3 regions of the Streptomyces lunalinharesii genome follow, and region 2 is predicted to be linked to each of the others. Evidence: riboswitches for the same ligand, from Rfam matches in the RefSeq annotation. Region 2 holds a riboswitch; each other region holds the start of a gene.
The links. A riboswitch is a leader RNA that binds a small molecule or an ion and turns the genes downstream of it on or off. The one in region 2 is predicted to bind magnesium.
Positions count from the first base shown of each region.

Region 1: it holds a riboswitch for magnesium, as region 2 does, so the genes downstream of both, ABD385_RS24920 (NRAMP family divalent metal transporter) here and ABD385_RS01055 (NRAMP family divalent metal transporter) in region 2, are expected to answer to the same signal.
Region 3: it holds a riboswitch for magnesium, as region 2 does, so the genes downstream of both, ABD385_RS39790 (winged helix-turn-helix domain-containing protein) here and ABD385_RS01055 (NRAMP family divalent metal transporter) in region 2, are expected to answer to the same signal.

Region 1 is NZ_BAAARK010000018.1:63,117-73,627, forward strand. Features, by position in the region: gene lpdA (dihydrolipoyl dehydrogenase) at 1-968, shown strand, start outside; gene ABD385_RS24900 (lytic transglycosylase domain-containing protein) at 1,362-1,916, shown strand; gene ABD385_RS24905 (ArsR/SmtB family transcription factor) at 2,004-2,426, shown strand; gene ABD385_RS24910 (ABC transporter ATP-binding protein) at 2,437-3,822, opposite strand; gene ABD385_RS24915 (ABC transporter permease) at 3,851-5,608, opposite strand; M-box (ykoK) riboswitch at 6,099-6,273, shown strand; gene ABD385_RS24920 (NRAMP family divalent metal transporter) at 6,571-8,226, shown strand; gene ABD385_RS24925 (hypothetical protein) at 8,302-8,643, shown strand; gene ABD385_RS24930 (hypothetical protein) at 8,773-9,048, shown strand; gene ABD385_RS24935 (hypothetical protein) at 9,269-9,574, opposite strand; gene ABD385_RS41370 (winged helix-turn-helix domain-containing protein) at 9,698-10,141, opposite strand.
Region 2 is NZ_BAAARK010000001.1:220,993-231,503, forward strand. Features, by position in the region: gene ABD385_RS01050 (hypothetical protein) at 308-1,090, opposite strand; M-box (ykoK) riboswitch at 1,243-1,413, shown strand; gene ABD385_RS01055 (NRAMP family divalent metal transporter) at 1,712-3,367, shown strand; gene ABD385_RS01060 (MgtC/SapB family protein) at 3,429-4,160, shown strand; gene ABD385_RS01065 (effector-associated constant component EACC1) at 4,259-4,633, shown strand; gene ABD385_RS01070 (aminoglycoside phosphotransferase family protein) at 5,119-6,264, shown strand; gene ABD385_RS01075 (aminotransferase family protein) at 6,416-7,741, shown strand; gene ABD385_RS01080 (1-deoxy-D-xylulose-5-phosphate synthase N-terminal domain-containing protein) at 7,738-9,549, shown strand; gene ABD385_RS01085 (glycosyltransferase) at 9,530-10,511, shown strand, end outside.
Region 3 is NZ_BAAARK010000069.1:9,878-20,388, forward strand. Features, by position in the region: gene ABD385_RS39760 (SDR family NAD(P)-dependent oxidoreductase) at 1-835, shown strand, start outside; gene ABD385_RS39765 (thioesterase II family protein) at 859-1,602, shown strand; gene ABD385_RS39770 (MFS transporter) at 1,599-3,068, shown strand; gene ABD385_RS39775 (aldo/keto reductase) at 3,690-4,643, shown strand; partial or broken gene ABD385_RS39780 (IS5 family transposase) at 4,741-5,576, shown strand; gene ABD385_RS39785 (hypothetical protein) at 6,242-6,742, shown strand; M-box (ykoK) riboswitch at 6,994-7,167, shown strand; gene ABD385_RS39790 (winged helix-turn-helix domain-containing protein) at 7,515-7,958, shown strand; gene ABD385_RS39795 (hypothetical protein) at 8,026-8,409, shown strand; gene ABD385_RS39800 (hypothetical protein) at 8,615-8,917, shown strand; gene ABD385_RS39805 (TetR/AcrR family transcriptional regulator) at 9,375-9,953, opposite strand; gene ABD385_RS39810 (oxidoreductase) at 10,034-10,511, shown strand, end outside.

The sequences.
Region 1 (10,511 bases), on a different contig from region 2:
CCGGTTCGGTCACCCGGCTGCTGCCGGGCACCGCGCTCAGCCGCCGGGTGGTGACGTACGAGGAGCAGATCCTCTCCGACGAACTGCCGCGCAGCATCGTCATCGCCGGCGCGGGTGCCATCGGCGTCGAGTTCGCCTACGTCCTCCACAACTACGGCGTCGAGGTCACCCTCGTCGAGTTCCTGGACCGCGTCGTGCCCCTGGAAGACGCCGAGGTGTCCGCCGAACTCGCGCGGCGCTACCGCAAGTTGGGCATCCACGTCCTGCCGTCCACCCGTGTCGAGGGGATCGACGACTCCGGGGAGCGGGTGCGCGTCACGGTCACCACCGGCGGCCAGCGCCAGACGCTGGAGACCGACCAGGTCCTCCAGGCCATCGGGTTCCAGCCCCGCACCACCGGCTTCGGGTTGGAGAACACCGGCGTGCGGTTGACCGAGCGCGGCGCCATCGACGTCGACGGCCGGTGCCGGACGAACGTGCCGCACCTCTTCGCCATCGGGGACGTGACCGCCAAGCTGATGCTGGCGCACGCCGCCGAGGCGATGGGCATCGTGGCGGCGGAGACCATCGGCGGGGCGGAGACCATGGAACTGGACTACGTGATGATCCCGCGGGTGACGTTCTGCCAGCCGCAGATCGCCAGCTTCGGTTGGACCGAGGAGCAGGCCCGCGATCGGGGCTTCGACGTCCGGGTGGCCAAGTTCCCGTTCACCGCGAACGCCAAGGCCCACGGCATCGGGGACACGGCGGGCTTCGTCAAGATCATCAGCGACGCGCGCCACGGCGAGATCGTCGGCGCCCACCTCATCGGCCCCGAGGCGACCGAACTCCTGCCGGAACTGACGCTCGCTCAGAAATGGGACCTCACCGTCCACGAGGTGGCCCGCAACGTCCACGGCCACCCCACCCTCGGCGAGGCGATCCAGGAAGCGGTGCACGGCCTCGCGGGGCACATGATCAACATGTGAGGGCGTCTCCGGGCATTCGGGGCGAGCTGCGCGGTGCCTGGGGTGGGCCCCTGGCCGGAGTCCTCCCGCCCGTAGTGTTGCGGTGTCCGGTGGTCGGTCGGGGCCGGCTCCTCCGTGTGGCAATCCTCATAGACGCTTGCTTGATTGCGCGATCTTGCAACTATTGTGGCGCCTCAAGCGTCCCACCGGTCATCGAGACATCAACGGGATGGACCGACCGGACGGACTGGGCACATGCACGAACAACAAGCCGGAGCGACGGGCGGGGGCCGGGTAGGGCGACGGAGCCGGCGGCCCGCACGCCCTTCCTGGGAGGCGCCGTCGCCCGCCACGACGTACCGCGCTTCTCGGCCGGGGGGCGGAGCCAGGCGTTCCGGACGCCGCGGATGCCTGGTGGGCCTGATCCTCGGGGCCGTACTCGTGATCGCCGCCGTCCTCGGCGTCGTCTGGTGGCTGACCCGACCGCCCGCGCTGCCCACCATTCCCCGCCAGTACCTGGCGACCGTTCGGTCGGCCGCCCAGACCTGCCCCGAGTTGAGCGTTCCGCTGCTGGCCGCGCAGCTCGACGCGGAGAGCCACTGGAACCCGCAGGCGGACTCCGGCCAGGCCCAGGGCATCGCGCAGTTCCACCCGTCGACCTGGGCGGAGTGGGGCAGGAACCACGCCGGCGGCGGCGCGGCCGACGTGTGGAACCCGGCCGACGCCATCCCGACGCAGGGCGCCTACATGTGCCACCTGTTCAAGCAGGTCAAGGGCGTCGCCGGCGACCCCACCCGGCTCGCCCTCGCCGCGTACAACGCGGGTCCCGGTGCGGTGCTCAGGGCCCGGGGCATCCCGCAGATCCCCGAGACGCAGAACTACGTCAACCGGATCGAGGCGCTGATCCCGAAGTACGCCCAGACCTACGCCCAGCAGGTCGGCGCGTCACCGAGCCCGTCGGGCGGCTGACCTTCACCGGTCCCGGCCCGGGTCCACCGCGACGCAGGTACTGCCGGCGGGCCGTTCGCGCAGGGGTGCCGGGGTTAGGGTATTTGCATGGGAGCGCAAGTTGAGGCGTGGGATGAGGCCGGGGCCGAGCGGGCGATCGCGGTGCTGAAGGCGGTGGCCGATCCGACGCGTTACCGGCTGCTGTGGGCGCTGAGCCGGCAGGAGTTTCCGGTCGGCAGCTTGGCGGAGATGGTGGGCGCGCACGTGGCCGCGGTCTCGCAGCACCTGGCGAAGCTCCGGACAGCGGGGCTGGTGGTGACGCGACGGGAGGGCACGCGGATCTACTACCGGGCGGCCGGCCCGCACGTCCGGGGACTGTTGGAGGAGGCGTCGCTGGTGGCGTCGGCGCCGCCGTCGGGGGACCACGCGCCGGTGAGTGGGCAGGAGGCGGCGGCCGTGGCGGCGCAGGAGCAGGCGGCGCGGGCGGCCGGTCGCCGGGTGCGGGCCCGGCGGCCCGCGACGGCGGAGTAGCGGCAGCGGCTCACGTCGGGGTGCCGGCTTCGTCGAGGCGGTACTCCTGGGGGTCGGCGTCGTAGGAGTAGAGCTCGGCGTAGCGGCCCCAGTCGGTGGCGGTCTCCAGCTGCTGTTCGACCTGTTCGCTGGTGTAGTGGTGGGCGAGCAGGTCGCGGAAGAAGCCGGCGCGCAGGGTGCGGTTCGGGTTCTGCCGGAGGCTGGTGGTGATCAGTTTGACCAGGGGGATCTCCAGTGCCGCGGGGGCGAAGATCGCCTTGGACTGCTGGACGTCGGCGTCGGCGAAGGCGGTGCCGCGTTCGGTGAGGACGAGGTCGTCCTGGCTGATCGTGGCCAGGCCGAGGAGGTCGAGCGCGTCGACCAGGGGCAGGATGTCGTCGATCTCCAGGCCGAGTTCTTCGGCGAGGTCGGCGAGGTCGCAGCGGCCGCCTCGGTGGTCGACCATCTCGGCGAGGCCGGAGAGGGCGTCGACGCTGGTGGAGGGCAGCGGGGTGTTGGCGTAGGTGCGCTTCTCCCGTTCCATGGTCTCGGTGCGGCCCGGGAGACGGGTTTCCTTGGGGCGGCCGGTCATGGTGCGGTAGACGCGGTCGATGAGGTCCTCGAAGGCGGCCGCGTCGCGGTCGCGGGGGCGGTCCAGGGCGACGTCGAAGGTCTCGCGGATGGTGCCGGGGCGGGAGCCGAGCACGACGATGCGGTCCGCCATCAGGACGGCCTCTTCGATGTTGTGGGTGACCAGGACGATGGCGCGGGTGGGGAACTGGCCCGATTCCCACAGCTCCAGCAGTTCGCCGCGGAGGTTCTCGGCGGTGAGGACGTCGAGGGCGGAGAAGGGTTCGTCCATCATCAGCACGTCGGGCTCGACGACGAGGGCGCGGGCGAAGCCGACGCGCTGGCGCATGCCTCCGGAGAGTTCCTTGGGGTAGGCGGATTCGAAGCCGTCGAGGCCGATGAGGTCGATGGCCTGGAGGGCGGCCTCGGCGCGTTGGTCGGTGGGGACGCCGCGGGCTTCGAGGCCGATTTCGACGTTCTGCTGGACGGTGAGCCAGGGCAGCAGGGCGAAGGTCTGGAAGACCATGGCGGTGCCGGGGTTGGCGCCGGTCAGCGGGGTGCCGCGGTAGGCCACGGTGCCGCTGCTGGGCGGGATGAGGCCGGCCAGGCAGCGCAGCAGGGTGGATTTGCCGGAGCCGGACTTGCCGAGCAGGGCGACGATCTCCCCGGCGCGGATGGTGAGGTCGATGCCGGTGAGGACCGGGAGTTCGCCGTCGGCGCCGGCGTAGGACTTGGTCAGGGCCTCGGCGGACAGCAGGACGTCGCCGTCGGCCGGGCGGGGCCGGTGTGGCTGCGGGGTGCTTGCGGTCCGGCGGGCGCGGAGGTTGCGGAGGGCACTGAGGACCATGGGGGCTCCAAAGCTGTCGGGCTGCGGGTCAGGCGGCGTAGCGGGTTTCGGCCAGGCGGTACAGGCGGCGCCAGAAGAGGCGGTTGAGACCGACGACGTACAGGCTCATGACGGCGACGCCGGCGATCAGGCGCGGGAAGTCGCCGTGGGCGGTGGCGTGGGAGATGTAGGCGCCCAGGCCGGTGGCGGTGAGGGTGGTGGCGCCGAACGGGACGATCTCGGAGACGATCGAGGCGTTCCAGGCGCCGCCCGAGGCGGTGATCCCGCCGGTGACGTACGAGGGGAAGATGCCCGGGAGGATCAGCCGCCGCCAGCGTTGCCAACCGGCGATGCCCAGGTCGTCCATGGCTTCGCGGAGGTCGGTGGGGATGGACATGGCACCGGCGATGGTGTTGAAGAGGATGTACCACTGGGCGCCCAGCGCCATCAGCAGGACGCCGCCGACGTCGAGGGACAGCCCGGTCCTGAGGAAGAACCAGACGGCGAGCGGGAAGAGGAAGTTGGCCGGGAAGCTCGCCAGGATCTGGACCAACGGCTGGGCGATGCGCGTCAGTTTTGGCGAGAAGCCGATCCGGACACCGATGGGCACCCAGACCAGGGTTGCCCCGACGACCACCACGACCACCCGGGCGAGGGTCGCCAGGCCCAAGAGCAGGGGCTCGGCGAAGACGCCGAGCCCGGTGCGGTCGCGCAGGTAGCCGAAGAGGTCGATCAGGCCCCAGAGGATCATGCCGCCGGCCACGACGGCGAAGGCGATGTCGCCGGTGTGCTGCCGGCGTCGGTCGGTGAACAGGGGTCGGTCGTCGGTACCGAGGATCCGGCCTGCTCGGGCCAGCCCCCGCCCCACCGGCCGCAACAGGCGTCCGGCCAGTTCGGGCCAGTGCGAGCGGCGCAGGAAGTCGAGGACGTAGGAGCGTTGGACCTCGCTCGCCTCGGACTGCTCGTTCTTGAACTTCTCCACCCAGGCCGTCAGTGGGCGCCAGAAGAGGAAGTTCACGCCGATGACCATGACGGCCATGGTGACGATCGCCCAGCCGATCTTGCCGAGGTCGCCGTCGGCGATGGCGGCACCGGCGTAGGAGCCGACGCCGGGCAGGGCGTAGTCGCGGTTGTTGACGCTGATGGCCTCGGAGGCGACGAGGAAGAACCAGCCGCCGCCGAAGCTCATCATGCCGTTCCACACCAGCCCGATCGCCCCCGCCGGCAGTTCCACCTTCCAAAAGCGCATCCAGCGGGTGAAGCGGAACGAGCGGGAGAGTTCGTCCAGTTCGCGCGGGAGGGAGGTGAGGGAGTGGTAGAAGCCGAAGGTCATGTTCCACGCCTGCGAGGTGAAGATCGCGAAGATGGAGGCGCACTCCAGGCCCAGCATCGAGCCCGGGAACAGGGCGATGAACCCGGTCACCGCGACGGTGAGGAACCCCAGTACCGGCACGGACTGGAGGATGTCCAGGGCCGGGATGAGGATCCGCTCCAGGCGGCGGCTGCGGGCGGCGGCGTAGGCGTAGACGAAGGTGAAGACCGTCGAGGCCGCGAGCGCGACGAACATCCGCAGCAGGCTGCGCGCGGCGTCGTAGGGCAGTTGGCCGGGGTCGGTGTCGACGTGGACGTTCTGGCCGGTGGCGAAGCGGACCGTGGTGCCCTGGCCCACCCGCAAGGTGGCGTACAGCAGGACCAGCACGGCGGCGGCGACCACCACGTCCACCCAGCCCATCCGGGACATCCGGCCGGCGACCCGGGAGGGCAGGGAGGCCCGCACGACCTCAGGGCGGGTGGGGAACGACGACATCACATCAACCTCCGACCACACTGTGGCCCCGATGCCGCCCGCACCGCGACCGTGGCGGACGGCCATGGCGTGGGGACGGGGCGGTTTTCCGGCCCGGCGTGGGAGTAATCAGACAGGGGGAGAGCGCCTGCCGCGGGGACGTGCCACGGCTCGTGCGGCGTGATCGAGGCGAACGGGCGAGGCGCTGCGGGCTCGGCCACGGCTGCCGGGTGGACGCCGGAGGGTGTGGCGGACGCGTCAGTGGCTGCCGGTGAGGCAGCGGGGACTGAGGGGGTCTTGACCCATGGCTGCCTCCGTTCCGTGATGCGGTTCCACGGCGTCCGCCGGAGGCCGCACCCGAAGTGCGGCGGGACGTGCGCCGCGAGCAGTCTGCCGCTTATTGCATCCATACGCAAATAAAAGCGGCGCTGGCGGCATGGCCGACGGAGGTCGACCGTCAGCTCTACTTGCGTCGATGTGCAAATAGGTGCAGACTCTGAGGCGTTTGAAGAGGGCACCTCGTTCGGTGAGGCGTCTGCAACGGACACAGGCCACTGACCCCACGACGTCGAGAGACGCCCAGGGTCAGGACAGGTCTCCCCGGCCCAAGGGGTGACCCCAAGTGGCTTCCCCGTACCGGGGATTACGCCGTGCAGTGCCAAAGCTCTGACGAGTTGGGGTGAACCGGCCCGGGAGGCCGGTCCGCTCCTTGCCGAGTCGTACGGCGCCCCCGCGCGCCCCGGCCGGGAGGAGGCGAAAGACATGGACCGCGGTCCTCATAGTCCGGGCCACAGTAGGCCCCACCTCCGCCTGCCCTCGCTCCGTCCCGGCATGCGGTAACCACCCTCCGCGCACTTCGCGCCCCTGCCCCGGCACCCGTGCGGCCTGCCGCCGCCGCGGGTCGTCGGCCTGCGTACCGAGGGCGACCGGTTGCTCCTGCATGCCCGAAAACCTCCCCCCTCGGGGGAACGGGAGGCCCTGCCATGACCGAAACCACGCTCACCACCCATCCGGCCGCTCCGGCACCGCGCGCCGCCGTCCTCGACGACGCCCACGTCGGCGACATCCGCGGCGCCCTGGGCACCATCAAGCAGGACGACACCGCTCCGCGCCACAGCCTGTCCGCGAAGCTCAAGACCCTGCTCGCGATCATCGGCCCCGGCCTGATCGTGATGGTCGGCGACAACGACGCCGGCGCCTTCGGCACCTACACCCAGGCCGGCCAGAACTACGGCACCCGCCTGTTGTGGACCCTGCTGCTGCTCGTGCCCGTCCTGTACGTCAACCAGGAGATGGTGCTCCGGCTGGGCGCCGTCACCGGAGTGGGGCACGCGCGGCTCATCCTGGAGCGGTTCGGGAAGTTCTGGGGCGCGTTCTCGGTCATCGACCTGTTCCTGCTCAACGCGCTGACCATCGTCACCGAGTTCATCGGCGTGACCCTCGCCGTTGGCTACCTCGGACTGCCGAAGACCGCCAGCGTGCTGGTCGCCGCGGCGGTGGTGATCGTCGCCGCGTCCACCGGGTCGTTCCGCCGCTTCGAACGCACCGCGGTCCTGCTGTGCCTGGGCTCGCTGCTGCTGATCCCGATCTACTTCATCGCCCACCCCGCCACCTCGCAGATGGCGCACGACTTCGTCGTCCCCGGTCTGCCGGCGCACTCCCAGCTCTCCGACGTCATGCTGCTGATCATCGCGATCGTCGGCACGACCGTGGCGCCCTGGCAGCTGTTCTTCCAGCAGTCCTACGTCATCGACAAGCGCATCACCCCGCGCTTCATGCGCTACGAGAAGGCCGACCTGTGGCTCGGCATCGTCATCGTGGTCCTCGGCGCCGCGGCGATGATGGGCTTCACCGCGGTTGCATTCGCCGGCACCGGCGGCTTCGGGAAGTTCGACGACGCGGCGGGCGTCGCACACGGCCTGGAGGCGTACGCGGGCAAGACCGCCGGCGTGCTCTTCGCCATCGCGCTGCTCGACGCCTCGATCATCGGCGCCTCGGCCGTGTCACTGTCCACCGCCTACGCGCTCGGCGACGTCCTGGGCCTCAAGCACTCCCTGCACCGCGGCATCAAGGGCGCCAAGGGCTTCTACGCCGTCTTCGCCGGCCTCATCCTCGCCGCCGCGATCATCGTGATCATCCCCGGCTCCCCGCTGGGCCTGCTGACCGAAGGCGTGCAGACCCTCGCCGGCGTCCTGCTGCCCTCCGCCTCGGTCTTCCTGCTCCTGCTGTGCAACGACCGCGCCGTACTGGGCCCGTGGGTCAACGGCAAGGCCACGAACGTCTTCACCTCCTTCGTGGTCGCCGTCCTCGTCACCCTCTCCGTCATCCTGACCGCCGCCGTCCTCTTCCCCGACCTCACCTCCGCCGCGATCCTCGACATCATGGCGATCTGCGGCGTCGCCGGCCTGCTCGCCCTCGGCTACGCGGAACTGCGCCGTCGACGCAAGGGCTGGAGCAGCAGCGGCCGGCCCGTCGACCGCACCGGCAAGGAAACCTGGCGGATGCCCCCGCTGGACCAACTGCCCGCCCCCGTCCTGTCCACCGGCCGCAAGGTCGGCCTGACCGCCCTGCGCACCTACCTGCTGGTCGCCATGGCCCTGGTGATCGTCCGCATCGTCCAACTCGCCATGGGGGCCTGACCCCACCCGAGCAGGTGGCGGCGGGTCCTCCCCACCCGCCGCCACCCACACCCCCGCACGAAGGAGGGAGAGCCCATGCGCCTGCTCCCGCGTCTCACCGGCACCCGACCCGCCACGCCACTGCGGCGCCGACGCGACACCGCCAGCCACCGCCCCGGCCCGTACGCCGTCGGCCACGTCTGCCCGCGGGTCCGTCTGACCCTGCACGACGGCACCGAGCGGGACTACCTCCTCGACGGCCCGAGCAGCTGCCCGCACCCCTGGGGCCCGCACGCCGCGTACGAACCGCGCGTGCACCTCGCCCACGTCCTCGCTCGCCAGGGCTACGACGCCCGCTGGCTCGCCGGTTTCGCCGACCTGCCGCTGCCGGCCGCCGAACGCATCGCGGAGTCCGCCGCCCGGGCCGGCCGCACCTGATCCGGCCCGTCGCGCCGCACCGGGCCCATCGGGTCCGCACGGGCGCGCGAGCCCGCACCGCCGAACCGTTCGCCCACCCGCGGCCGATCCGCCTGGACGGCCGCGCCACTCTACGGAGGTGACTCCAGCATGTCCGTCTTCACCGCTGTCCACATCCGCCGCACGGCCACCGCCCTGCACGGTCGGAACACCGGCCGCCGCATCCTCGGCGCGCTCGCCACCACGGCCCGCCACATCGCCGACAGCCCCCTCGACAGCACCGTCCTGCACACGCTTCCCGGCCCGGCGAACGTGCCCGAGTCCACCACCGAGGAGCGCCCCGCCCGCCCGCACGCCCACTGGTGTGCCGTCCCGGACTCCCAGGGCCGTCGGCGCCTCGAAGCACACTGGCACGTGACTCCCTGACGTCCCCCCCCGTGTACGGAAAGCAGCGGTCCGGCGAGCCTGTCCCGCCGGACCGCTGCGGCGCATCGTCGAGCGGCTCCCTCTTCGCCTGGGTCTGTCTGTACGTCAGCCACGGGGGCCGGAGCCGGAACCGCGAAGCGGTCGGCGCCGCGGGAGTCGCCCGCGTCACCGACCGCCTCAACGGCGCTGCCTGTGCAGTTGTCTGCCGCCCGCAGGGCTCTCACCTGGTCCCTGCGGCCGAGGGCGCGGGATCGCCGGCTCCGTCGTAACGGTGCCAGTGCAGGTCGCGCACGGATGGCACGCGGGCCAGCCGGTCGACGAGCCGGTCGAGCAGTCCGGCTTCCGTGGCGTCCAGGCTGGCCGTCAGGTGCAGGTGCACGGTGACTGCGCCGTACGGGACGCAGCGCAGCCCCTCCAGCCGGGAGCCGGGGTGGCTCAAGGCCAGCACGCACAGCGCGCGTACCTTGGCCTCGGTGCGCACGTCACAGCGGACGTGGAGGGTGACCAGCGCGCGGCGCCTGGGCATCGTCGTAGCGGACCCGGGTTGCCTGGCCTGCTTGCGAGGTGAACGGGGCAGGAATCGCATGACGGTTTTCCTTGGGATGGTGCCGACCTTGCGGGGCGTGGGCGGGCAGCCGGTCCGCTGCGTTCAACGGCCGGTCGCGGCGGTGGCCGACGGATCGAAGGCGTAGCCGATCATGCGGACGGTGCGGATCAACACCCGGTGTCCAGGGCCGAGCTTCCGGCGCAGGCGGGCGATGTGGACGTCGACCGTGCGCAGGTCCCCGGCGGGTGTCTGCTGCCACACCAGTGCCATCAACCGTTCGCGGCTGTAGACCCGGTGTTGGTGGGCCACCAGATGGGCGAGCAGCTCGAACTCCATGCAGGTGAGCGACAGTTGACGCCCTTCGACTGACACGTGACGACTCCCGCAGTCGACGACCAGTCCGCGAACGCGGTGGACCGGAGCCCTGGGCAGGTCCATCACCTCGTGACGGGACGACAGTGGACGGGGGTCGATCCGCAGGCACCAGCGGACGCGGGAAGGCCGGTCCAGCAGGGTGCGGTGGGGTGAACGGTGGTGGAGGTTCATGACTGTTTCCTTGGAATGGGAGCAACGGCGGCGTACTCGCCGCCAGGCGCTGCCAGGCGGCTCGGAGGCGGGAGCGGACCGTCGGGGCCGGTCGCGGCGTGCCGGTGGCCTGCGGCCCGACGTGCGGAACGCGGGGATGAGGGCGCGCGGGTACGGAGCGCGTACCGCGGCGGGCCGGTCGGCCGCTTGCCGGCCGGCGACGGTGCCGGCGCGTGCGTGGGGGAGGGGCGGCTACCGCGGCGCGGAGACCGAGGCGGACATGCGGATCCCGCTGACGGGTCGACCGTGGCACGGACTACTGCAACTGAGGTCCATGTCTTTCGCCTCCTCCCGGCCGGGGCGCGCGGGGGCGCCGTACGACTCGGCAAGG
Region 2 (10,511 bases):
CTTGGGCAGGCAGCGCCGGGAAAGCGCCCACGGCGCCTGACCACGGCGTGGGAAAGAATTGACTCCGGCCGGGGATTGTTTTCGGCACCACTCCCCCGGGGCGACAAAACCCCAGGTCAGAGGCGTGATCCCGATCGGTTACGGGTCAACCGGTCAAGCCTTGCCTAAATGATTGCGCAACTGAGCACATATTCATCGACTTCTCACGCCGGCCTCATCGCGGTGTCATGACGCGGCCATACCCTCACCGTGCGCCCGGCACACCCCGCAACGCCCGTGGACGTCACCAACGGGGCGCCGGCGCCGCCTACTTGAGGATGTTCACGGCCCGGGCCACCACCAGGACGACGGTCAGCAGCGAGACCGCCGACTGCAACAGCATCAGCAGCTTCGCCCAGCGGCTCAGCGGCATCACGTCGGTGGGACTGAAGGCGGTGGCGTTGGTGAACGACAGGTACAGGTAGTCGGCGAACTGCGGCTCCCAGTGCTCGGGGGCCAACTGCGGCGTCGCCATCTGCGGGAAGAGGAAGTCCGGGTAGCGGCGCACGGCACGGGCCCGGGCGACCGGGCCCCCGCGGTCCGACTCCCAGTACCAGAGCGCGAAGGCGATGATGTTGGTGAGCCAGATGCCGCCGCCGGTCACGAGCAGTTGGCCGGCGTCCCCGCCCTCGATGCCGCGCACCAGGCCGACCGCCAGGCGCACCGCCGACCAGCCGTTCGCCGTGCTGATCAGCACGATCAGCGCCAGCCCCGTCCACCGGTACAACGGGGAGGCCCGCTCGATGCGGAACGGGTCGGCCGCCACCAACACCAGCAGCAGCGCGGTCTCCAGCCCCGGCAGCAGCCAATCCGGGTGGATCGTCAGCCGCTCCGGGAGCAACCACTGCAGCACCACGGCCACCAGCACCGCGAGCGTCGAGGGCCAGCGGGGCTCGCCGCGGGTCACCCGCCGCCAGGCCGGCCGCAACCGGCGCCCGGCCTCCTCCAGCCCCGTCACGGCGGGCGCCAGCAGCGCCTCGATGCGGTCCAGCCGCTCGGCTTCGGTACCGGCTCCGCCCGTTTCTCCGGGCCCGGGATCGCGCTCCGACATGGGCCTCATGCTCACCCGACGACCGGACGGTGTCCAGCAGCCGGACCGGGACGGCGGCAGCCGGTGGCCGCGGGGTTAAGAGTCGGTCAAAAAGTTGCACAATTGCGCAAGTATCCATCGAGAGGGTCTAGACTCCTAGAGGTTTGACGAAGCACGCACCTCGTTCGGTGAGGCGTCGTCACGGACACAGGCCACTGATCCCACCCGTCGAGAGACGCTCCGGATCAGGACAGGTCTCCCCGGCCCAAGGGGTGACCCCAAGTGGCTGCCCCGCCCGGGGCTACGCCGTGACGTGCCAAAGCTCTGACGAGTGGGGGTGAGCCGGTCGACGGTGACCGGCCGCTCCTTGCCGGATCGACGACGGCGCGTCCCGAGCGCCCCGGCCGGAAGGAGGCGAGAGACATGGATTGCAGTAGTCCGGGCCATCATCGGCCCCACCTCCGCTTGCCCTCGCATTCTTCCGGCACGCGGTAGCCACCTTCCCTGCGCGGCCCGTCCGCCGCACCACGCCCCCGTACGGCCAGGCGCCGACACGGGTCGCCGTGCTGCGCTCCCGCGCAGGGAAGATGCCTGCCTCGCGCCCCCAACACCTCCCCCGCCCGGGGGACTTGGGAGTTCGCCATGACCGAGACCACCGTCCGCACCACGGCCCCTGCCCCGCCGTCCACCGCCGTGCTCGACGACGCGCACACCGGTGACATCCGCGGCGCGCTCGGCACCATCCGGCACGACGACACCGCCCCGCGCCGGGGCCTGCCCGCCAAGCTCAAGACCCTGCTCGCCATCGCCGGCCCCGGCCTGATCGTGATGGTCGGCGACAACGACGCCGGCGCCTTCACCACCTACGGCCAGGCCGGCCAGAACTACGGCACCCACCTGCTGTGGACCCTGCTGCTGCTCGTCCCGGTGCTCTACGTCAACCAGGAGATGGTGCTCCGACTGGGCGCCGTCACCGGGGTGGGGCACGCGCGGCTCATCCTGGAGCGGTTCGGGAAGTTCTGGGGCGCCTTCTCGGTCATCGACCTGTTCCTGCTCAACGCGCTGACGCTGGTGACGGAGTTCATCGGCATCACCCTCGCCGCCGGGTACCTGGGACTGCCCAAGGTCGGCGCGGTCCTGCTGGCCGCGGCCGTCATCATCGCGTCCGCCTTCACCGGGTCGTTCCGCAGGTTCGAACGGATCGCCATCGCCCTGTGCGCGGCGTCCCTGCTGCTCGTCCCGCTGTACTTCCTGGTGCACCCGTCCACCGGGCAGATGGCCCACGACTTCGTCGTCCCGCACCTGCCCGACGGGCCCGGCGGGCCGTCCGCGGTGCTGCTGCTGATCATCGGCATCGTCGGCACCACCGTCGCGCCCTGGCAGCTCTTCTTCCAGCAGTCCTACGTCATCGACAAGCGGATCACCCCGCGCTTCATGGGCTACGAGAAGGCCGACCTGTGGATCGGCATCGCCATCGTGGTGCTCGGCGCCGCCGCCCTGATGGGATGCACCGCCGCCGCCTTCGCCGGCACCGCGGGCGCCGGTGCCTTCACCGACACCGCCGGCATCGCGCACGGCCTGGCCGCCCACGCCGGCAAGCTCGCCGGGGTGCTGTTCGCCATCGCCCTGCTGGACGCCTCGATCATCGGCGCCTTCGCGGTGTCCCTGTCCACCGCGTACGCCATCGGCGACGTCTTCGGCATCCGGCACTCCCTGCACCGCGGCGTCGGCGGCGCCAAGGGCTTCTACGCCGTCTACGCGGGCCTGGTCGCCGCGGCCGCCACGATCGTGCTGCTGCCCGGGGCGCCGCTGGGCCTGCTCACCGAGGGCGTGCAGACCCTGGCCGGAGTGCTGCTGCCGTCCGCCTCCGTCTTCCTGCTGCTCCTGTGCAACGACCGGGCGGTGCTCGGCCCGTGGGTCAACGGCCCCCGCACCAACGCCTTCACCGCCGCCGTCGTCGGCGTCCTGGTCACCCTCTCGGTGATCCTCACCGCCGCGGTCCTCTTCCCGGACATCGACGCGGGCAGCATCCTCACCCTCATGGCGGGCTGCGGCGCGGCCGGGGTGCTGGCGCTCGGGTACGCGGAGCTGCGGCGGCGCCGCAAGGGCTGGGCGCGCGGCGGCCGTCCGGTGGACCGCACCGGCCGCGACGACTGGCGGATGCCGCCCCTGGAGCGGCTGCCCCGGCCGGTGCTCTCCACCGGGCACAAGATCGGCCTGACCGCGCTGCGGACGTATCTGCTGCTCGCCATGGTCCTGGTCGTCGTCAAGCTCGTCGAAGTGGCGCTCGCCCAGTGAGGTGCCCGGCCCGCCGCCGGCACCCGTCCCCCACCCCACCCGTTCCCGAGGAGGTGCTCCCATGCACACCCTGACCGTCGTCGACTTCCTCGTCCGACTCGCCACCGGCGTGGCCTGCGGAGCGCTCATCGGTGTCGAGCGCCAATGGCGCGCCCGGATGGCGGGGTTGCGCACCAACGCCCTGGTCGCGGCCGGGGCCACGCTCTTCGTCCTCTACAGCACCGCCGTCGGGGACTCCGGCAGCCCTACCCGCGTCGCCTCGTACGTCGTCTCCGGCATCGGCTTCCTCGGCGGCGGGGTGATCCTGCGCGACGGGGCGGGGGTGCGCGGCCTGAACACCGCGGCCACCCTGTGGTGTTCGGCGGCGGTCGGCGTGCTGGCCGCCTCCGGGCGCCTCGAACTCGCCGCCCTCGGCACCCTCGCCGTCCTCGCCGTGCACCTCGTGCTGCGCCCGGCGGGGCGGCTGCTGGACCGGGCCCCGGCGGCCGGATCCGACCCCGACGCGGCCGTGCTCGCCACCGTGCACGTGGTCTGCGAGCGCCGCGCGGAGACGCACATCCGCGCCCTTCTGCTCCAGGCGCTCACCTCGTCCGGACTGACCCCCATCGGTCTGCGGGCCCGGCGGGACGCCGAGGACACCACCGGCATCCGCGCCTCGGTGACCGTCTCCGGCGACCTCGCGCAGGCCCTGGAACAGGTCATCGCCCGGCTCTCCCTGGAACCGGACGTCCGCGACCTGCACTGGCACCTCGACGCGTCCGACGTCGCCCCGGATCAGGCCGCGTTGGCGTGAGTCCGGCGCCGCGCACGCTCCGCCCGGGCCCCTGTGCCACGCGCGTTTTTCGCGGTCCGGGACCGGGCGGCGCGCGCATCGGCCAGGATGGTCGCGTGATGACCGACGGAGTACCGGAACTGCGGCTGCGCCTGCCCGGCGCGGCGGCCCAACTGCCCTCCCTGCTGGAGTGGTTGCGCCACGAGGACGGACTGCGCGGCCGGGTGCGGGCGGTGCACGCGCCGCCCGCGCCCGGCGAGATGGGCGGGGCGCTGGACGTGCTCGCGGTGGCCGTCGGCTCCGGCGGCGTGGGCGCGGTGCTGGCCAACTGCCTGTCCACCTGGATCGCCCAGCGGCGCTCCGACCTCCGGATCACCGTGAGCGCCCGGGACGGCCGCACCCTGGAGGTGGACGCCAAGGGCGTCGATCCGCAGGCACTGGTGCGCGACATCGAGCGCCTCCTGAGCGACCCCGGTGCGGAGCCCGACCGGTAGTCGCGCACGCCCGGGGCCGGCGCAGAGGCGCGCCCGACCTGGGACGCGGTCCGTCGGGCACCGTCCGTTCCGGCCCGCGCGCGGCAGGTCCGACGGAACCGGTGCGGACCGCCCGTCCGGTAGGCGGGACGGGCCGCGTCCGGTCCGCCGCCGACGGTCGGGCAGCCGCGCGGTGACCGTTGGGGCAGCACCGTCGGGCCGTTCGGTCCTGACGGGAGGGACGGACGGGTGGCCCCTCGGTCGAGGACCGGACGCCACCGGCCGGGCGGCGCCGCAGCCGACCGCGGCACGTGGCGGCGCGGGACGACGGGGGCGGGGTCGTGGCCGGCCCGACGGCCGGGCACGGGACAGGTGCCCGCCGGCGGGCCGGTGGGCGTCGCCGGGGCAGCGCTGCCTGCCCCGGGGAGAGGACCGTTCGGACCTGGTCCGGGAGCGGACGAATGCGGTGGAGTGGCACCCGTAGCCGCCTCGCGAACAGGGACGAAATGCACAGTCAGGAACGGCAGGGGCACGACCGGGACGTCCTCCTCGTGCCCGGTGGCGCGCCACCGGGCAGCGCGGAATGGGTGCGCCGGGTGGTGGCGGCGGGCTGGGGCGAGCCCTGGGCCGGGCTGCCGGTCCGGCCCCTGGTGTCCGACGGGGCAGCGCCGCTGAGCCACACGGCCGGACTGTGGCACGTGGACCTGCCCGGCAACGGGCACGTGCTGAAGGTCCAGTTGAACCCCGACGCCGCCCGGCAGCGCCGCTTCTACCCGCTCAAGGAGCGGATCGCGGCACACTGCCGGGACCTGGGGGTCCCCGTGCCGGCGGCCGTGCCGGCGGCGGACGGCACCACCAGCGTGTGGTGCCAGGGCCTGGTGTGCGAACTCAGTCCCCGGCTGGCCGGCGCCGCCGTGGCGTGGTTCACCCCCGACCAGGCCCGGGAGGTGGTCCGCACCGGATTGGACCTGCGCTCCGCCCTGGACCGGTTGCCGCCGCAGTGGGCACGGGAACTGGCGCCGATCCCGCTGCCCCGGCTGGTCGACGAGGAGCACTGGCCGACCGCGCTCCGGGACGCCGAGGAACGGCTGCTGCCCCTGGCCGAGGAGGGCGAAGGCGACTGGCACCGCGCAGCGGCCACGGTGCTGCGCGAGACGGTGGCGGCCGGACGCCTGCCGCGGGAGGCCGGCGTACCCGCCGTCGGGGACCCCGTCCCCCGACCCGCGGTGGTCCACAGCGACCTGCACCACCACCACTTCGTGCTCACCGACGACGGCCCCGCCGGCCGGCCGCTGGTCCAAGGCGTCCTCGACTTCGACAACGCGCACCTCGGCGACCGGCTGCTGGACCTGGCGTGGCTGGCCGAAGCCGCCGGCCGCATCGCCGAGCCCGCGGAACGGCGCCGGTCGCTGGCCGAGTTCACCGCGACCGCGACGGACCGCGGACTGCTGCGGCCGGGCGAGGAACGGCTGTTGATGCCGCTGCTCGTGGCCCACTCGCTGCCGGTGATCGTCGACATCGCCAAGGACATCCTGGAACGGAACATCCTCAGCCCCGTCTGGCTCGACTACTTCGACCTGCTGTCCCCGGCGCGCCGCGGGGAGATCCACCGCCTGCTGACCGCGCCCACCCCGTCGCCGCCCGCCCGGTGAGGACACCGGATCGGCACCCGGACGGCCCCTGACCGGACCCGCGCACCTACGCGGAACCGGCCCCCTCGACCTTTCTGACGACTCGTCACTCATCGCGGTCACCGCCGCGGAGTGCTCCGTTGCTCATCCCCCGCACAGAGAGGGTTCCCGCATGCCCGCACAGGAGTCCGCGGCTTCGCCGTGGCCGACCGACCTGTCCGCCTACTGCTTCGAGGTCCCCCACTCCGAGGACTCGCTGCTCTTCAGCTCCGCCAAGGGCGTCCGCCTGACCGACGCGACCGGGCGCAGCTTCCTGGACGCCATGTCGGGCGTGTTCGTGTCCTGCTTCGGCTACGACTGCGAGCCCATCGCGCAGGCCGTCCAACAGCAGCTGCACACCATGCCGTTCAACCCCCCGCTACACGGCGCCAACCAGGCCGCGCTCGACCTGGCCCGGGCCCTGGTCGACCTGGCCCCCGAGGGCATCACGGCCGCCAAGCTGGTCAACGGCGGCTCGGAGAGCATCGAGGCCGCCATCCGGCTGGCCCGCCTGCACCACCGCACGCAGGGCCGGCCCGACAAGGTCAAGGTGCTCAGCCACTACCACGGCTACCACGGGGCCACCTTCGGCTCGCTCACCCTGACCGGCCGGCCCGACGTCAGCCGCTTCGGCCCGGGACTGCCCGGCGTCGTCCACGTCTGGCCGCCGGACTGCCTGGAAGCCTTCTGGGGCGTCGCGCCGGACCGGTCCGGCGCGCTGGCCGCGGAGATGATCGAGCGGACCATCGAGGCGGAGGGCGCCGACTCGGTGGCCGCGCTGGTCATCGAGCCGGTCATCCACCTGCGCGGCATGGCCATCCCGTCGGCCGACTACTTCGCCCGGCTCCGCGACATCTGCGACCGGCACGACGTCCTGCTCGTGTTCGACGAGATCGTCACCGGCTTCGGCCGCACCGGCCACCCCTTCGCCGCGCAGGCCTTCGGCGTCACCCCCGACCTGATGTGCGTCGGCAAGGGCATCTCCGGCGGCTACGCGCCGCTGGCCGCGGTCCTGATCGGTGAGCGGATCGCCGCCGGCCTCGGTGACGCCGACGGGCCGCGCGCCTTCGCCCCGTCCCACACCTACGCCGCCAACCCCATGGCGTCGGCGGCGGGCCTGGCCGCGGTGACCCTGTTCAACGACGGCGACTACCTCACCAAGGTCAACGAGTTGGCGCAGTACGTCGAGCCCCGGCTGCGGCAGGTGGTCGCCGGGCGCGGCACCCTGCGCGCCATCGGCCTGCTGTACGGCGTCACGCTCACCGGGTCCGACGACGGCGGAGCAGGTCCGATCGGCGAGCGGGTCGCCCGCGCCTGTCTGCGGCGCGGCCTGATCCTGCGCGGCCAGGACGACTGGTTCGTGCTGGCCCCGGCGTTCGTGACCACCCGCGCCGAGGCGGACGAGGCGCTTGAGATCCTCGGCGCGGCCCTGGACGAGGTCTGTGGAGCGGCCCGATGAGCGCCCTGCACGCCCTCGTGCAGCGCCCGGCCACGGCCGCGGCGCCCCGCCTCACCGAGCCGGAACGCGCCGTGGTGCGGCGCGAACTCGACGAACTCGCCGACGGCGGCTACACCGGCCCGCTGCTGGAGAGCCTGCGCAAGCTGGCCAGCGCCGTGCCCGAGCGGCTCTACGACGACAGTGCGCGCGTGCTGTTGCGGATGCACGAGATCGCCGGGTCCGGCAACCACCAGAGCAACGTGTCGTCCCTGCCCCTCGTACGGGCCTGCTTCGACCTCGGCCTGGTGCCCGAGGACGGGCCGGGACCGGCCGAACTCATCGTCGGGCGCGGCCACATCGCCCCCGCCTTCTACGCCGAGCACTACGTCCGCGGCACCTTCCCGTTCGCCCCGCTGGCCACCCTCCACCAAGGCGGCCTGACCGGCGTCGTCCACCAGGACCTGGGCTTCACCAACACCATGCGCTACAGCCTGGGCGTGGGCGTGGCCCAGGCCGTCAGCCTCGCCTGGGAGCTGGCCCGCCGCGGCGAGGACCGCAAGGTGGTCTGCCTGGCCGGGGACGGCGAACTGCAGGAGGGCGTGGCCTTCGAGTGCCTGCGCTTCGCCCACGAAGCGGACCTGACGAACCTGATCCTGGTCGTCGACGCCAACGACAAGGGCATCGAGCCGCTCCGCAAGCCGCTCAGCCGCACCTACCTGGCCAGCTACCTGGACCGGGTCGAGGAGGTCGACGGCCTGGACGCCGGCACCGTCCGCGACGCCCTCGGCGCGCTGCTGACCGCGCCGACCTCCGCCGCGTTGGTGTGCCGCACCCGCAAGGGCGACCACAGCTTCAAGCCCGCCACCACCGCGCCGGCCGCCGCCGCCCGCCCGGCCAAGGTGTCCTTCGCCCACACCTCCGGCGCGGCGCTCGCCGCCTACCAGGAGCGCACCGGACGCGAACTGGCCGTCTTCACCGCCGACATGGCCGCCCGCTTCGGGTTCCGCGACAAGGTCCCGTACACCAACACCGGGCTCGCGGAGACGCTCAGCCTGGGACTGACGCTGTCCCTGCCGGCGGAGACCGTCAAGGTCGTCGCCACGGACGCGATGTACTACATGGACTCGCTGAGCATGCTCACCGAGGCCACCACCAGCGTCCGCAACCTGCTGGTGCTGGCCGGGCGCAGCTGGGGTGCCTGGGGCGGCGCCCACAACGCCACCAACCTGCTGGGCCAGTTGCTGCACACCCGGGTCTACGAGCCGGTCACCGCGGCCGAGTTCGCCGCCTGCCTGGACCGGCTCGACCGGCATCCGGACACCACCCATGTGATCAGCACCGTCGACGCCAAGTTCGACCCGCCCCCGGCGGACTGCGCCGGCGACGTGGACGGCGGCACCTGGCTCACCCCGCCCGGCGAGGGACGGCCGCGGACGGCCGTGGTCACCTTCGGCTACGCCGGGGTGCTCGTCGCCGAGGCCAACCGCGACCTGGGCGTACCGCACCTGCACTGCGCGGCCCTGGACCCCGACCTGGACCCCGACACGCTCTCCCAACTCGCCGCCTGCGAGCAGCTGTTGACTGTCGAGTACAACGGCGTGCACGGCGGCTTCGGCGAACGGCTGCGCACCAAGTACCTGCTCCCGGCGCAGGTGCACGGCGTCCGCCAGGACATCGCCAACCGCGTGCACGACCGGCAGTTGCGGTTGCACGGCATGGGCCCCGAACAGCTCGACGCGTTGCTGCGGGGCCTGACCGGACGGCCCGGCGACGCCGCGACCCCGCCCGACGGCTCGGAGGGGGGCGCACGTGCGACTGCACACGCATGACTACCGCGCCCCGGACACCGACGGGATCGTCGACGGCGCCATCCTGATGCACCGCGAGATGGCCGAACTGCTGACCCGTCGTCAGTCCGTGGCCTGGCACGACCTGACCGGCGGCCCGCAGTGCGTCGCCGCCGCCGGCCCCGGCGACGTGGTGTACGCCGGATCGGGACCGTACGCCTTCCTCTACCACCACTGGCGGCAGCGCTCCGGCGGCCGCTTCCGGATCGTCCGCGAGGTGCACACCGCCCTGTGGTCGGGCTACTGGGCGCAGGAGGAGCTGTGCGCATCGCTGACGCGCCCCGGTGACCTGGTGCTCTTCCCCACGGAGTACACCCGGCGGCTGTTCCTCCGCCACTTCCCCGCGCTCACCGAGGAGAACTCCGCGGTGGCGTACCCCATGCTGGACCGGCTGCCCCGCAACGGGCCCGTTCCCGCGCCGGCGGCGGGCGCGACGCTGCGCCTGGGGTACCTCGGCGCGCTGTCGCTCGCCAAGAACTTCGACCAGGTGGTGGACGTCTTCGCCCGCTGCCACCGGGAGAGCGGCGGGCGGGCCGGCCTGGTGTGCGCGGGCAAGCCCAACCACCCCCGCTGGGAGGCGGACGCGGTCCGCGCGACCCTCGCCGAACAGGGCGTCCCGCCCGGCGCCGTCGACGTGCTCGGCGTCCTCGGGCAGGACCGGCTCGCCGACTTCTTCGCCCGGATCGACGTCCTGCTCTTCCCCAGCACGGCCTCCCGGGAGACCCTCGGCCGGGTGGTGCTGGAGGCACTGGCCCACGGCGTACCGGTGGTGGCCGCCGACATCGGCCCCGCCGTGGAACTGCTGCCCGCCCGCAACCTGGTGCCCACCGCCCTCGACACGGCCGGCGCGTTCACCATGAGCCGGGTCGGGCCGCTGGGCCGCATCGACGAGGACGTCCTGACCCGCAAGCTGCTGGCCCGCGACTACGCACCGGCCGCCGTCC
Region 3 (10,511 bases), on a different contig from region 2:
CGATGCCGAAGGGCGGCGCCTGGCCGGAGTCGTCCACGCCGCGATGGTGCTCGATGACGCCCCGCTACAAGAACTGGACGACGACCGGGTACGCGCCGTTCTGGCTCCCAAGATGACGGCCGGGCATGTGCTGGACGAACTGACTCGTGACCGCCCGCTCGACTTCTTCGTCGTCTACAGCTCGGCCGCCGCCGTGTTCGGCAACCTCGCCCAGTCGTCGTACGTAGCCGCCAACCTTGCCCTCGAAGCCCTCGTACGCGACCGACGCCGGGCCGGACTGCCCGCCCTCGCCGTGCAGTGGGGCGTGATCGCCGACAACGGCTACGTGCATCGCACCGAACGCAACACCGAGATGACGGCACTGGGCATCGAAGGACTCGCCACTGCCGACGCGCTCGCCGTCCTGGAGCGGCTCCTCGCTGACCCCGACGCCACCGCGGTCACCGTGGGACACCTCAACTGGGGAAGACTGCAGCGCTTCCTGCACATCCTCACCGCACCACGTACGGCCGAACTACTGCCGCCGGCCGAGCACACCGACGGAGCGGAGCGCCTGCGCCACGTGCTGGAGCAGGCCACGCCCGACGACGCGGCCGTACTCGTAGAGGACGTCCTGGCCGAACTCCTCGCCCACGTCCTGCAGACCACGGCCGACCGCGTCGACCGGACCCGGCGCCTGGACCAGCTGGGCGTGGACTCCCTGCTGGCAGCCGAACTCGCCACCCTGCTGCAGCAACGGCTCGGCTGCGAACTGCCCACCATGGAACTCACCGGACTGCCGAACCTCGGCGCGCTCGCCCAGCGCGTACTCGGCCTCCTCAACGCCACCCGCTGAACACGCCGATGAGGACCGCACCCATGCCCGCACTTGTTCGCCTCGCCCACCGCCCAGAGGCAGCCGTACGGTTGTACTGCCTGCCGCCCGGTGGTTCGGGCCCGGAGTTCTACCAGCCCTGGGCCGACCTGCTGCCGGCCACCGTCGAGCCGTACTCCTTCGCCCTGCCCGGCCGAGGCAACCGCCGCGACGAGCCGTCACCGACCGACCCGAGTGCACTCACCGCCGCACTTGCCACCCTCACCGACGATGCCACCGACTCACGGCCCTTCGCCCTGTTCGGGCACAGCTTCGGCGCCCTGCTCGCCCACGAAACCGCACGACGCCTGCGCCGCACCGCTCGGCGCGAGCCCGCGCTTGTCGCTCTCTCCTCCCTTCCCGCACCCCACCATCGGGATCTCGAACGGCTCCTGGCCACCCTGGTGACGTCGGGCCTCGACAGGTTCACCGACTTGGTGGGGCCCCTCCCCAGCGAACTCTTCGAAGATCCGATGACCGTGACCCGCCTGTGCACGCCCCATCTCGCCGACCTGGTCCTCGCACTGCACCACCGCCACCACGACGAACCACCCCTTCAGGCATGCCTGGCCCTGTATGGAGGCGAGGCGGACCCCTTGGTTCCGCCCGGCTGTCTGGAGGGCTGGAACGACCTGTTCACCACCCCCACGACGCCCTACCTCTTCGCCGGGCGCCACACCTACCCGCTGCACCAGGCCCCCGCCCTGGTGCGGCAACTCGCCAAGGACCTACAGAGGGCCATCCGGTGAGCCGTGACCATGAGCGCTGGCCGGCTGCTGTCGTCGTCTGCCTCGGCGTGTTCCTGCTCGGCATGGATCTGACCGTCCTCAACGTCGCCGTACCCGACCTGGACCGCGACCTGAAACCCTCCATGGCCCAAGTCCAGTGGATCGTCGACGCCTACGCCCTGGTCCTCGGCGGCATCGTCCTGACCGCCGGAGCCCTCACCGACCGGATCGGCCGACGCCGAGCCTTCGCGATCGGCATGGCGATCTGCGGCACCACGTCCGCGCTCGGAGCCCTCGCCGAGGAACCGGACTGGGTCATCGCCGCGCGCTGCGGCATGGGCGCCGGGGCCGCCCTGCTCATGCCCGCCACGCTGTCGATCATCACCAACCTCTTCACCACCCCCGCCCCACGCCGCCGGGCGATCGCCCTCTGGGCCGCCTCCCTCGGCGTGGGCGGCATGACAGGGCCCGTCCTCGGCGGCGCTCTCGTCGAGGGCTTCTCCTGGCGCGCCGGATTCTGGGTGAACGTCCCGATCGTGGCCGTGGCCCTGCTGCTCACCCCGCTCGTCGTACCGAAGAGCGGACCCCGTGCCGGAGGCCGCAGCGAGGAGCGGGTCGACCTCCTGGGCGCGATGATGTCGGCGTGCGGACTGCTCACGCTGGTCTGGGCGGTGATCGAAAGCCCCTCAAGGGGATGGACGAGCACACCGGTGCTGACCGGATTTGCCCTGGCCGCCGCTCTGCTGTCCGGGTTCGTCGCGCACCAGAAGCGCCGCGACGACCACGCGATGCTGCCGCTGCCCCTGCTGCGGCTGCCCGGCGTGGTGCGCGGCGCCACATCTCTTACGCTGCTGTCCTTCGCGATGTACGGAGCACTCTTCGTCATCACCCTCTACCTCCAAGGCGTCCTCGGCTACACCCCCTGGCAGGCCGGCGTCCGCACTCTGCCCCTGGCCGCAGCCCTCGCCGCGGGTTCGCTCGCAGCACCGAGACTGCTGGCCCGACACGGTGAACGAACACCGATCGCGGCCGGACTCCTCCTCGTCACCGCGGCGTTTGCCGTCCTGACCCGCACCCGGTCCGACTCCGGCTACGGGCATCTGCTCGTCTTCGAAGTCATCGCTGGGCTGGGCGCCGGCCTGGTCGCGGCCGCCGGTACGGAGACCGTCATGGGCGCGGTCCCGCCCTGCCACGCCGGACTGGGATCGGCGGTCAACGACGCCACCCGCCAGGTCGGAGCCTCCCTCGGCGTCGCCGTCCAGGGTTCCGTCCTCAGCACCGTCATCACCGACCGCTTGGGCCCCATGGCCTCGTCGGCCACCCCGAGCGCCGTACTGCCCCCCTTCCCGGCCGCACGGCAGGCGTTCGTCGACGGCCTCACAGCGAGCGCCCTGACCGCAGGGAGCGTCAGCCTGGCAGCCACCCTCGTGGTCATTCCATGGCGCAGCACAATTCCGGACGCCGCGACGTCTCATGAGGGACTTTGAGCCGACTCAGGTTCAAGGACGGACACGCACCGGACTCTCCCGTGGCTGCTGTGCCCTCCCTGGCGGAGGCAGTGATCGGCACCGAGGTGTTCCCGGCCACAGCGGCCGGATACCGAGAACGGCCGGAGTGGAGGGGGCAGGCTCCTTCGGGGCGGCCCTGCCCCCATAACCTGCTGGCCCAGGGCGTGGAAGTGTTCGACGTGAACCGGCCCGACTGCCCCCGACGCGGCAAGTCGGACCCGCCCGATGCCCAGAACGCGGCCCGGGAGGCCGAGTCAGGCGATGGACCGGTGCGGAGTGCGCGGTTGTACAAACTCGCCTAGGGTTCGGCAGTCAAAGGCCCGCGCCGAGGCGATCAACCGGCTCAAGGCCGTTCTCGTCAGTGCCCGAGCCTGCAGGAAGAACTGGCCAGGCTGACTCACATCAGCTCGTGACCAGCGAAAGGATCTTCGGAGCTCATGCTGGCAGCGGTGCTGCAGGAACACGGGAAGACCATGCGCGCCGGGACCGTGCGGTACACAGCTCCCCGCGGACCCATCGCAGTACGCCTCAACTGCCCGCTGAAGTAGGCGCGCAGAGATCGCAGGAACTTCAGGCGGGCGAGCGCACGTTGGTCTTGACGTGACTGAACTTCGCACCCTCGGCTCGTCCGACATCCGCGTCTCCCCCCTCTGCCTGGGAGGCAACGTCTTCGGCTGGACCGCCGACAAGACCCAGTCGTTTGCGGTGCTCGACGCCTACCTTGCTGGCGGCGGAAATTTCATGGATACCTCCGACTCCTATATGAATTACTTCGCCGGCAACGAGCCGGGCCAGTCAGAGCGCATCATTGGCGACTGGCTCGCCGCCCGCCGTAACCGCGACGACGTGGTCGTCGCAACGAAGGTTGGTGACCACCCTGAGTACATGGGCCTTGCGCCTGCCAACATCAAGGCCGCTGCCGAGGAGTCCTTGCGGCGGCTGCGTACCGACCACATCGATCTCTACTACACCCATTTCGACCGGGACGAGTCCATCCCCGTGGACGAGATCATCACGGCTCTCGACGATCTCGTGAAGGCCGGCAAGGTGCGTGCCATCGCGGCCTCCAACATCAGCGCCGAACGGCTCTCCGCGTCGCTGGCCTTCTCCGATCGGGAAGGGTTGGCCCGCTACGTGGCGCTGCAGCCGCCGTACAACCTCGTCTCACGCGATACCTACGAGGGCGCGCGGCGGGATGTCGTGCAGCGTGAAGGGCTGGCCTGCGTTCCGTACTTCGCACTGGCCTCCGGCTTCCTCACCGGCAAGTATCGGCCCGGGAAGAGTGTGGAGAACGTGCGCAACGTTCCCGGACTCGCCGGTGGCTACGCAGACACTGAACGCGGCGTGAAGGTGCTCGACGCATTGGAGCAGATCGCGACGGCACGGGGGGTGGAGATGGCCACAGTGGCGCTGGCCTGGCTCGCGGAGCAGCCGACCGTGACCGCGCCGATCGCCTCGGCACGCAACGTTGAGCAACTGCCTGCGCTCTTCGCCGCGCAGGACCTGCATCTGTCGGACATCGAGCTGCAGACTTTGACGACCGCCTCTTCCTGACCGGGGCGCGGTCGGGGGTTACGGGCCCCGGTCGCAGACCGGGCACAGGTCCTGGTGATCATGGAGATGCGACGCCCTGTGATCACTTGGGAGACCTGTGCCCGCGCTGCCATCATGGTTGACAGAACCGCTCTGGGACCAATTCGCGATCCTGCTTCCCCGCAGGCCGGATTTTCACCCGGACCATCCTCTCGGCTGCCACCGCCGGCGTGTCAGCGACCGGGTCATCTTCGACAAGCTCCTGCAACTCTTGCGTTTCGGCTGCTCTTACGAAGCGATCGCCGACACGACTTGCTCGGCCACCACTATCCGCAGCCGCCGTGACGAGTGGATCCGACTCGGCGTCTTCGCCAGGCTCAAACAGATCGCGTTGGATTCCTACGACCGGATCGTCGGTCTCGCCCTCGATCACATCGCCGTAGACGGCTCCATTACCAAGGCTCCAGGAGGCGGCGAGGCCGCTGGCCGGTCACCGGTAGACCGCGGCAAGCAGGGCTTGAAACGCTCAGGTATGACGGATGGGTACGGAATACCTCTGGGCCGTGTCCTGGCCGGCGCTAACCGCCACGACTCTCTGCTGCTTGCTCCCACGCTGGACCGCCTGGACGACCTTGGCCCGTTGCCATCACTGTGCACTTGGACGCCGGTTACGATTCGGTCAAGACCCGCGCTCTGCTCGAAGAGCGCGGTTTTCACGGCCACATCGCGCACAAAGGTAAGAATGCACCAATCCAGGCCAGCCGGCGTTGGCACGTGGAGCGCACCCACGCCTGGCAGAACGCCTTCCACCGGCTCGCCCGCTGCTACGAGCGGCGAGCCACCATCATCGACGCCTTTTTCGATCTCGCCGACACGATTATCACCGTGCGTAGCCTGAGACGGCAGGCGTGGGTGACCCACCGCTGGAACGAACGCCCGAACCGCCGACCGTGACCCACGCCCTACCTGCGCGACCTCTAAGACGCCCGTCGCGCACGAGACCCAGACCTGCGCCAGACAGATCGCGCGTCGCCAGCCGACCAGTGATCGACGACCACACGGCGCCGAGCAGTGCACGGCAAATGGTGGGCGAAGCGGATGCCGAGTGGCTGCCGACGTCCTCCGGGGCGGCGACCGTCGGTTCCGTGCCGCTCCCGTCCAGGATTCGGGTCCGCGGCGAGGCCGTCTCCGGCCTGGACGCCTTCACCCGCCGCAGCCTTCCCGTTCTCCTCGCCGGTCCGCGGAGCCCGGTCCCTGGTACGCATCACAGACGACCTGAGCACCGTTGGCCTGGCCCACCGTCGCTCCGCGCGTCGTCAGATTCCCCCCGCGGCGGCTCTGCTCACCGGTGCCGCCGCGCTACCGACCGCGAAAGAGACGCCAGTGGAATCCTTGCGCAGTTCTTACGCAATCGGCGCTCCCGTAAACGAAGTTGTGGGTAAGTGGCCCAGTGCTGGTGGAGCGCGGACGTTCTCGCCGGATGGCCGCGTGCCTGCTGAGGCTGTGTCAAGGCGCCGGTGCCGGGGCCGCCATCCCCTGATGCCGGCGTCAGCCACTGACCCCACCGCACCGAACCGGAACACCGTCTGGGGCAAAGCCCCTTGACCGGGAGCCAAAGCATGACGATCTACGAGCACCTGCCTCACCCGCACATCGCCTCCCGGCGCGCTCAGGGGCCGGTGAAAGTCACCGATCAACTCCCCGCGGGCAATGCAGTCAGCCGGTTCAACACCAGGATCGCGATCCTGGTCACCCGAGTGGTCGGCAGCATGTGGTGTGCCTACGCGTTTGCACTGTTCGATCTGATCAGCCTCCCGGACGCGATCCAGGCCGGGGCGTCCGCCATCGTCTCCTGGGTTGCGCAGACGTTCCTGCAACTGGTGCTGCTCTCCGTGATCATGGTCGGCCAGAACGTGCAGGCCGCCGCGTCGGACAGGCGTGCCACGGCGACCTTCCACGATGCGAGTGCGACCCTGCATGAGGTGGCGCACGTGCAGGCCCATCTCGCCGCGCAGGACGCTCTGTTGACCCGAATCGCCGAGAGGATCGGCCTGGAACCCGTACCTGTCGCCGAAACGCTCTCGGGTGACGATGCGCTGGAACAGTCATCAACCGAGTGATGTGCCGGTCGCTCCCGCCGCCGCTGTTCGCCTGACTGCTCGACGTACTTGCCCGGGGACCGGCGCAAGCTCCAGTTGTGGGCGACCAGGCGAGTCGTCAAGTCCCGTCGACGGAGCCGACGGCCTGCCGCGCCAAGTCGTCAATGGCCCCACACATCTGCGTAGCGAGCTGATGGGCGGTATGTCGTTAAGACTTGGTCAACTAGTTGCGCCGATGCGCAAGTAGCGAGCATGCTTGTGGACGTTTGAAGGAGGCACCTCGTTCGGTGAGGCGTCTGTACGGATACAGGCCACTGACCCCACGACGTCGAGAGACGCCCAGGTTCAGGACAGGTCTCCCCGACCTAAGGGGTGACCCCAAGTGGCTTCCCCGGCACGGGGATTACGCCGTGCAGTGCCAAAGCTCTGACGAGTAGGGGTGAACCGGCTATGGGGCCCGGTCCGCTCTCTGCCGCGTCGAAACGGCCCAATCGCGCGCCCGACCGGAAGGAGGCGAGAAACATGGACGACAGCAGTGGTAGTAGTCCGAGCCACAGTAGGTCGCTGACCCGTATGTCCTTCTCGACCTCCGGTACGCGATAACCCCTTCTCCCTACGCGTTCGCGGATCCCCTTCGCAAGTCACCCGTGCGGCCTCGCCGACCCGGGCGGCCGGGCTGCGCGCCCGCAGGGCAAGCATTCCGCGCGCCATCGAACCTCTCGCCCACACCCGGCACGTGACGGGGTTTCACCGTCACCTTCGCTGACAGTCCCCCGACCCGAGAGAGGCAGCCATGAAACTCCACCACCGGCCTGTCCGCCACACGTTGCTGGCCCGGATCTCCGGCGTGCGCCGACGCCACGACTCCGTTCCACGTCCGCTGTCGACGCCGCGGGAGGCCGCGGATCTTCCCCAGGCGCCGGTCCACCGTATCCGCGGCCTCGTCGTCGACCACGGAACCCGTCGGGTGTCGGCCGGCGGACGGCAAGTGAATCTCACCTGCATGGAGTTCGAGCTCCTCGCTCATCTGGTGGCCAACCGATGCCGGGTCTACACCCGCGAGGAGCTGATGGCGCTGGTGTGGCAGCAGTCCGCCATGGGAGGCATGCGCACGATCGACGTACACATCGCCCGGCTGCGCCGGAAGCTCGGTCCCGGGCACCGGGCGCTGATCCGCACCGTACGGCACGTCGGTTACGCCTTCGAGCCGTCGGCCACGACCAAGCTCCGCAGTTGAAGAAGGGACGGCCGACGACTCGTTCGTCGGCGTTCGCCGCCCTCGAGAGTCTCCAAGGGACACCGTCATGCGATTCCTGTTCCGTTCCTCCATCAGGCAGAACAACCGCCCCGGCACCGAGACGCCAGTCGCCCGGTCACGCGAGCTGGTCACCCTCCATGTCCACTGCGACCGGGGCGCCGAGAACAAGGTGCGCGCGCTGTGCGTGCTGGCCATGGGCCGGCCCGGCGCTCGTGTCGAGGCCGTGCGCGTCGATCCGTCCGATGCGTTCACCGCTCACCTGCGCCTGACGGTCACCCTGGACGGCACGGCCACCAGTCTGCTGGACCGGCTCCTCGACATGCTCTCCGGCATGCCGTCCGTGCGGGACCTGCACTGGCACCGACACGACGTTCCTGGCAATCTCGCCGTCACCACGGATAGAGGATGCCCTGGTACTTGCGCTCGCTGAGTCCGATGTCGTCCTGTTCCCGGCTCGCACGACCGCCGTGCCGCTCACGGTCACCGAAATCGCCACCGCGACAACGACGTTGGAGGCTGCGGCCGGCCCTGCTCTCTGCCGCCCCGTGGCCCGCCCGGCACCGGCGCGCGTAGACGGCCGAGGCGAGAACACGGCGGAACGCGGGGCGGTCGTTCGTTCGACATATCCTTGCGCTGTGGCGGACTGGTGGCGTTTTCTGGTGAATGCGTTCTGGGCTGTGGACCGGGCGCTGGGTGGGCAACGGCGTCCGACCCGGATTCAGAAATGGGTGGCCCGACACCCGGTAGGCGCCGGCCTGTGCATGGCTGCGCCCTTCACGCTCGCCTTCTTGATGTTGTCGCGTGAGGACGAACCCGACGACCCCTTTTTCGCCGTGCTGTTCGGACTGCTTCTGGCTGTCGTCTTCGGTCTCACGGCCGTCTCGGAACGGCTCCGACAGCGCCGTCTCAAGCGTCTGGGCCTATGGGACGGATCATGAGGCCAAGGCTGATGGGGGCGTCCGGTGCTCGGCTCCCGAAGGGCGGTGCGCCAGCCGCCTCTGGGACGGACCGTCGTCCCGTGCTCGGGCGTTGGCGAGGCGGGAGGAGTCGGCGCCGGTCCTGATGCGGATGCCGTTGATGGCCCGTTGATCCACGACGGCCGCCCGCAGACGCGGGCCGAGCCGATCGCTCGGCAGTGACATGGTGGCGCCGGCGAGCCGATTCAGCGAGCTAGGTGAGGCGTGGGGCAAGGCGCATGGTTGCCTTCCTTCGCCCTGCGGTGCCGAGTGGGGGTGGCGGTGGGTGGGGAGGTCCCGCCGCCACCCCGGTAGGGGAGTGGCCAAGTGCCGAGGCCAGTGCTTCAGTTGCCGAGGGCTACCTGGACGATCTTGCGGACGCCCCGGACCTGGACGAGGACGATGACGGGCAGGAGTAGCACGCCGCGCGCCCTTCGGCTCACGTCGCGTGAGGGGCGCCGTGGCGTAGGCCGTCGAGGAGGAGGTTGGTGATCTGGCGGGCTTCGTCGAGCCACCCGTCGCTCACGCGCATGGCGCAGATACCGCCCAGGGCCCGCAGCAGGGTGGGGCCGGTGACGTCGCCGCGGACGGTGCCGGCCGCGGATCCGGCCTTGAGGAGGCGGGTGAGGGCGTCGCCCATGCGGATGCGGGCGTCGTCGAAGACCGGTGAGTCGCTCGCCATGATGCTCTCCAGCGCGACGGACATCCCCTTGCCCACGGCCGCGTGGTCGACCAGCAGGAGCAGGAAGCGGCGCAGGGCCTCCTGTGGGGCGTGGTGCTCCAGCAGCTGCTCGGGTGCGGCGCACAGGTCGTCGACTTCCTTGCGGTAGACCTCCTCGATCAGTGCCTCGCGGGTCTCGAAGTGCCGGTAGAGCGTTCCGACGGCGACTCCGGCGCTGCGGGCGATCTCTTCCACGTGCGCGTCGGTGTCACCGGCGAGGAATGCTTCGCGGGCAGCGGACAGCAGGGCTTCACGGTTGCGGCGCGCGTCGGCGCGCAGCGGGCGTGGTGACGGCAAGGAACCTCCATAAGGTGAGTCCGGTTCCGTTTATGTGTATCGTTTCCGGAGTCAGGTTCATCTTACGGAAGGACTATCCGATGCCGAGCACCGATGAGGGGCTGGAGGGCCTACGGGTCCTGGTCACCGGCGGCAGTCGGGGCCTGGGTGCGGCGACCGTGCGCCGGTTCATTGCCGCGGGCGCGACCGTGCTGACGGCCTCCCGCAGTCGGCCCGCCGCGGACAGCGGCGCCACCTTCATGCCGGCGGACCTCTCCACTCCGGAGGGGGTGGCCGACCTCGGCCGCCGCGTCATCGACCACATGGGCGGCGTGGACGTCCTCGTGAACAACGCCGGCGCGGCGAGCCCCCCGGCACCGACCCTGAGCAGGTCGGACGAGTCCTGGCACGCGGACCTGGGGATGAACCTCCTGAGCGCCGTGCGCCTGGACCGGGCCCTGGTGCCGGGCATGGTCGAGCGGGGCTCCGGCGTCGTCGTGCACGTCTCCTCGATCGCCAGCCAGCTGCCCCAGCGCACGGAAGCCTCCTACGCCGCAGCCAAGGCCGCACTGAACGCCT